2 regions of the Mesobacillus sp. S13 genome follow, and region 1 is predicted to be linked to the other one. Evidence: riboswitches for the same ligand, from Rfam matches in the RefSeq annotation. Region 1 holds a riboswitch; the other holds the start of a gene.

What was found. Region 1 has a riboswitch for cyclic di-AMP ahead of LGO15_RS20235 (TrkH family potassium uptake protein). Riboswitches for the same ligand answer to the same signal wherever they lie in the genome.
Region 2: another riboswitch for cyclic di-AMP. It lies ahead of LGO15_RS02425 (TrkH family potassium uptake protein); the one in region 1 lies ahead of LGO15_RS20235 (TrkH family potassium uptake protein).

The regions. Positions count from the first base shown of each region.
Region 1 is NZ_CP084622.1:3,945,248-3,948,673, reverse strand. Features, by position in the region: gene LGO15_RS20240 (diacylglycerol/lipid kinase family protein) at 1-687, opposite strand, end outside; cyclic di-AMP (ydaO/yuaA leader) riboswitch at 993-1,134, shown strand; gene LGO15_RS20235 (TrkH family potassium uptake protein) at 1,314-2,654, shown strand; gene LGO15_RS20230 (potassium channel family protein) at 2,667-3,323, shown strand.
Region 2 is NZ_CP084622.1:475,658-479,083, reverse strand. Features, by position in the region: gene LGO15_RS02425 (TrkH family potassium uptake protein) at 98-1,447, opposite strand; cyclic di-AMP (ydaO/yuaA leader) riboswitch at 1,535-1,683, opposite strand; gene LGO15_RS02420 (DUF4179 domain-containing protein) at 2,039-3,319, opposite strand; gene LGO15_RS02415 (RNA polymerase sigma factor) at 3,282-3,426, opposite strand, start outside.

The DNA.
Region 1 (3,426 bases):
TTTCGGAACGGAAACCTTCTTGATAATAAAAGTATGAAATTTCCCATCATTCAACCTTGCTTCGGGCGCAAGGGATTCGAAGCCGCCAACAGAATTCGTCAGTGCAGCAAGCAGCAGGAAAGTATGACCTTCCCATTTTCCGCCTTCATGTTCGACGACTAAATCGATTGCCTCGCCTTTAAGGAATGATTTTGCTCCTTCCATAAAATAAGCGAGGGAACCAAATCTTGTCTTCAGTTCTGGACTCACATTGTAGGAAGCTTCTGCAATGGAACCTAATGCTATAACATTCGCGAAATAATGGTCATTGATTTTCCCGATATCCACAGGACGGAGGTTTTGCTCTTTCAATATATCGATGGCTTCATAAGGATCCAGCGGAATATTGAGTGCCCGCGCAAAATCATTGACCGTGCCAAGTGGAATGATTCCCAGAGAAGGCCGATGATTTTGTTCAGCCAGCCCATTTATGGCCTCATTGATGGTTCCGTCGCCTCCCATTGCAATGATTCCATCGTATAAAGAAATGCAGGCCTCAGTTGCAAATGCCGCAGCGTCGCCCTCTTTCTCGGTTCTTCGGATATCGATATCATCGTATCGGTCACGTAATGTTTCCTCTATTTTTTCAGCGTAGTCCGCTGCCTTTTCCTTTCCTGAAGATGGATTCAAAATAATCATGGCTTTCATCCACGATAACCTCCCGAACAATTTATTTAAGAAATGAGTAGCAACCCTTAATAATTGCCGTGTTTATTCAACCCTATTATTTACCTTTAAATGAACCGGTATAAACTCGGTTATCAGTAGTTATCCCCCAATATTTTCAGATGAAAAATAAAGAAAAACAGTGATTCAGTGAGAAAAGATATAATTTGTTATCATTTATGGTTGAAAATGAACGAAAAACGCCATTTTTGGCTTGCTTTTCATGTTTACAAGGGAATGGCAGAGGAGTATGATTACAGCAGTTTAAGATATTAAATGAGTTTCATATTTCTAAATCGCTGAATCTGAATAGAGCGGGGGAACCAACTTTGTGGAGTAATCCACTTGGGGTGAGGCCTGGATAACAGGCGGGGCTATTCTGAGCCCTAATCCGACAGCTAACTCCGTAAGCGTTGCAGAAGAGGAAGATGAAGCTTGTGTGACAGTATGTATAAAGTCCACAAGGCTGCTATCTTTTAGCCTCTGGGGGCTTTTTTGTTTTGCTGTATTTTAGATATGTCGACTATTCTAAATTCCAGATCGAGCAAAGTCCCTGCAAAGAAATATTAGACGCATAATTCCTCATACTAAGGAAAGAAGGAAGGATCATGCGCAGGAAATTGTTTTTTAGATTAGATCCACCGAAAGTACTTGTTTTTGGATTTGGAGGCATTATTCTTTTAGGGACATTATTGCTTTCATTGCCAGCATCCACAGTGGATGGTAGAGGACTTCCGATTTTGGATGCCTTGTTTACGGCAACTTCGGCCACTTGTGTAACAGGTCTTGTCGTCGTGGACACAGGTGATACCTTTACTCGTTTTGGGGAAATGGTCATCCTGTCGATGATCCAGGTTGGCGGACTGGGTTTCATGAGTTTTGCCACTTTGCTTGCATTTATTTTAGGTAAAAGGATTTCGTTCAAAGAAAGGCTGATCATCCAGGAGTCATTGAATAACGAGACTGTAGAAGGGATTGTCAGGCTTGTCAAACGAATTTTCCTTTTTACAGCAGTAGTCGAAATTACCGGCGGGATTATACTATCTCTTCGATTTTCACAAGAAATGGCTGCTGGAAAAGCGATATATTTTGGGTTTTTCCATGCTGTTTCGAACTTTAATAATGCCGGATTTGATTTGATGGGTGACTTCAAAGGGCTTACTGCATATGCTGAAGACCCTGTTGTCAATATCACCATGATCACTCTTATCAGTTTGGGCGGGATTGGGTTCATTGTCATGAATGAGCTATTTGACTATCGCAAGACAAGGAGACTTACCCTTCATTCAAAAATCGTTTTAGCACTATCGGCTGTTTTGGTGTTTGGAGGGGCGCTCCTGATTTTTATCCTGGAATTTAACAACCCTTCCACCTTGAAGCCAATGACGATGACTGGTAAAATATTCGGAGCGTTTTACCAGGCAGTCACACCGAGGACAGCAGGGTCGAATACATTGAATATCCCAGACTTGAAGCAGTCAACCTTGTTCTTGATCATCTTCCTTATGTTCATCGGTGCTTCGCCTGGGTCTACAGGGGGAGGAATCAAAACCACCACCTTCGCAGTCCTGGTTGGTGCTGTAAGGTCTCAAATTCGTGGCAGGGAGGATGTCACATTTTTTGGAAGAAGGGTGGATCACACTATCATTTCCAAATCATTGACAGTTACACTGATTTTCCTTTTTCTAATAGGTTTGGTTACAATGGTGTTGACCATTACCGAGCCTGGCAAAGAGTTTCTGGTGCTATTATTTGAGACGGTCTCAGCTTTTTCAACAGTCGGTCTGTCCATGGGCTTGACCCCTGAGCTGTCATTATACGGAAAAATATTAATAACGATAACGATGTTCGCGGGCCGGGTTGGTCCGTTAACACTGGCTTATGCAATTGCGAAAAAAAGAAAAGAGGATCATTATCGATATCCAGCTGGAAAAGTGATGATTGGGTAGGAGGATTTTATTATGGCAAAGCAGTACGCAGTAATTGGTATGGGACGTTTTGGGTCCAGTGTGGCGACCACATTATATCATGAAGGAAATGAAGTACTTGCGATTGATAAAAGTGAACAGCATATCGAAGACTATAAGGAGTTTGTGACCCATGCGGTCATCGGAGACTCAACCGATGAGCAAACCTTGAAAGCGGTAGGAATCAGGAACTTCGATACTGTCATTGTGGCAATTGGTGATGATATCCAGGCTAGTATTCTAACCGTCCTCATTCTAAAAGAGATGGGAGTCGCCAATGTTGTTGCCAAAGCTCTTAACAAACACCATGCACAAGTATTGTTCAAAGTTGGAGCGGATAAAGTCATTTTCCCGGAACGAGATATGGGAGAAAGAGTTGCCCACCAGCTAATGGCATCACCGAATGTATTGAACTTCATCGAGCTCTCGGATGACTATAGTATCGAGGAAATCAAACTTCCTTTGAGCATGGCTGGCAAGAACCTGATTGAAATCAATCTGCGTGCCAAATATAATATCACTGTAATCGGCGTGAAGACGGCCAACAAAGTCGACATCTCTCCAGATCCTGAGAAGACACTAAGAGCGGAGGATATCCTGATTGTCCTTGGTGAAAATGGCGATTTGAACAGGTTTACGAAAATAAAATAATCCAAATGAAAGCGGGCTGTTAAGACAGCCTGCTTTTTTCCTTTTAGCTGGGTTATAACTGAATATTGTTTTTACAGTGTTTGAAAAATAAACGGATAAATTC
Region 2 (3,426 bases), 1.3 Mb from region 1:
TTGCATTTTCTATAACCATATTGTGAATAATTAGTTAATTCGAAGAAAATAAAAAAAGAAGCATCAGGCATCTTCCACCCAATACTTCCCGGCATCCCTATCCGACAATCAATCTCTCTTTCGGATAATGGCATTTTGGCTCTAGTTTTCCACGGTTGAACAGGAAGATAAATGATAGAATCCCTATTCTTCCTATGAACATCAAAGAAATAATGACAATCTTCCCTGCCGTGCTAAGTTCAGGAGTGATTCCCATCGACAAGCCGGTTGTCCCGAAGGCCGAACTGACTTCGAACATGATTTCCATCATCGTGAAGTTTTCCGTCGCATTCAATATCACCACTGCCGCAAAACAGAGCAGCATAGCCAAAAAACTAACCACTACCGATTTCCGGATATCTTCCTCATGAAGCTCACGCCCAAATACCTTGATCGCATTATGTCCTTTTGCGAAATTGAGGATCAGCAATATGACCACCGCAAAAGTAGTCGTCCTGATGCCGCCGCCAACAGAACTTGGGGAAGCACCGATGAACATTAAAAAGCAAAGCAGCAATAAAGTTGGATTAGAAAAATCACTCACATTCATCGTCGCAAGCCCGCCATTCCTTGTTGAGGATGACTGGAACCATGCATAAAAAAACGATTCATGCCAGTTATAGTCCTTGAAGAAATGATTATATTCAAAAAGCAGGATCGCAAATGCACCAAAAAACATAAGCGCAAAGAAGGTTAATGTCGTCAGTTTCGTATACAACGAAAAATGAGATCGATGGTGCTTTTTACGGTTCAAAAAGTATTCCTTCACTTCCACTAATACCGGGAATCCAATCGCCCCTAAGGTGAGTAGAATGATGTTGATGGTTTGCACGAAATAATCATGCGCAAAAGGAATCAGTGAACTTCCTGTTATATCAAAACCAGCATTCGTCGTTGCACTGACCGCCGCAAATAAGCCTTGGAGATAGGCTTCTTGCCATGTCGGGAAGTAACCAAGAAAATACGTTCCTAATATAAGGGCCCCAACGGCCTCGATCAAGAGGATGATGGCCAATATTTGTCTCATGAGTTTAACGAGACCGGACATCTGCGACTGATTCTGGTCGGTCATGATTAACTGGCGATCTTTAAGACCGATCTTCCTTCGTAATATCATCCAGAAAAATGTACCAAGCGTCATGATCCCAATCCCGCCAAACTGGAGGATGAACATCAATATGAAAACGCCAGGTGTACTAAAGGTGTCCGTAGTAGATACAACCGCCAGGCCCGTTACACTGACGGCACTGACTGCTGTAAATAATACATCAATGAAAGTCCAATGCACTCCCGGCTTGAGAGCAATCGGGAGACTAAGGAGCGCCGCTGAGATCAACACAGCAAATACATAAAACAATACAATGATTTGCGCAGGCTTCAACCAGTTCCTTTTAAGAATTTTCGCCAAGAATACCCCTTCTAACTATTTCAGATTAGTTTTCATTAAAACACAAAAAGACCACCCTAAACAAGAATGGTCAATGCCTATCATTAACCCTTCTCTCTTCACGGCTTACGGAGTTAGCTGTCGGATTAGGGATTGAGAGTATCCCTTTTTAGCTGCATTCGCTAAAATTCACCCCAAGATAAAGTCTCTTTATCAAATATGGTTCCCCCGCTCAAAAGATTCAGCATAAAGGCCTTTTATTAAAATGAATAAGTATAAAATACTCCTATCGCATTAGAGTGTCAATCTCTTTTTAGAAATCGAAGGTGACATTTCATCTAAAAAATGAATGCCAAAGGCACTGTTCCATGAATGAACATTGCCCTCACTTTATTCAGAGCGAACTGGAAAAAAACGCTCGAAATTTCCAATTCGCCAATAAAATGAAATTTTCGCCAGTAAAATTGTGAAAACCGCCAATAAAATTATTTTTTCGCCAATAAAGTTGTGAAAACCGCCAATAAACTTATTTTTCCGCCAATAAAGTTAATAATTCCACAGGAGATGCCACAAAGTCTATCCACATATGCCTATTTTAGCCACCACCGCCAACTAATCAACCGAAATCTCAATCTTTTGATTGTATTCTTTCACATAATGAATCCCTTTGATCAGCAAATACTCTGGCATGGACTTCGTTTCAAAGACCATCGTCCGCTCGCTGGTGATTCTATCTGTCTTTTTGTTCAATCTCTGGCCAATGGTTGTTTTTATAGGAGTCACTTTGTCACCATTTTGAATCGAAACACCATCTAGCAATAGATTCTCGTCTGTCTCAATCGTGATTTCGATTCCACGCTCAGTAGCAGCAATCCGTTTAATCCTAAGGTCGTTTCCGTCAAGGTCATGCTGTGTATTTTCTGCAACCAGAATCTGTTCCTCTATTTTTTGGTAGCCAACAAACTCATTAAAAGCTAACTCAAGAGAATGAAGCTCGTCAGGAAGACCATCGAAACGCAAATCGAACTTGCTTCCGTTAAACGCGCTCCTTACACCATATCCTACATTGTCGATGGTGTTACCATTTGCAATCAACTTGACTCCTTCGAAGCCGAACCTGATCCGGTCAAAATTATCCACGTCCATTTTTCCTTCGATGACGGTCGATGTGGGTGTTGCTGTAATCGTCTTGAAGGTAACCGTCCCTTTATCAACCTTTACTGTTTCCTTAATCGACTGTTTTATCTGTGTCTGCATCGCTTTATTCGGATCATAAGGAAATGTGATGCTCCCCTCTTGGTACTCTTGCCCCTGCCAAAAATGCAAAGTCAATTTCTTCGCAAATGGACTGACTGGATCAAAATACATCGTCCCTTTTATTTCCGTACCTTCATCATTCAGCAGCTCCATGCTGCCTCCTCCATGGGCATTGGTGAGGAAGCCAGTAATTTTATCAGAAATAAAGACATATTCCAGTGAATCCGCAATCCCCTGTGGATTTGACAAGGTATAGTACATAACCAATTGATTGGCATCAGTCATGATTCCATCAATGATCAGCTCTGTTCCATCAATCAATGTCGTCTTTCTTTCGATGATTTGCCCCATGCCTTTTTCATTCAAATCCTTCATGGTTCCTGTCATGATCTCCTCATAACCGAAAATCTTTTTTCCATAAAAGGCAAAGGCATTGTAATTATAGCTGATCAGCATAAAGCACAGAACGCCTACAGCAGCCATCATAATATATGGATTTTTTCGTTTAGACTTCCTTGTAGGCTTTGCATCAAGAGCGCTGCGCATCCTCGCTTCGAAATCCGGCGGAGGTGTCATCTCAGCTATGCGCCTCTTCTCCTCACTCAACACTTCCTCTATCTTTTTCAATGCCTTCACCCCCAAAATGATCCTTCATTTTCCTTAACCCCTGAAAGACCCTCGATTTCACTGTTCCAATTGGAACATCGGTCAAATCCGCAATACTCTGATAATCCAGATCGAGA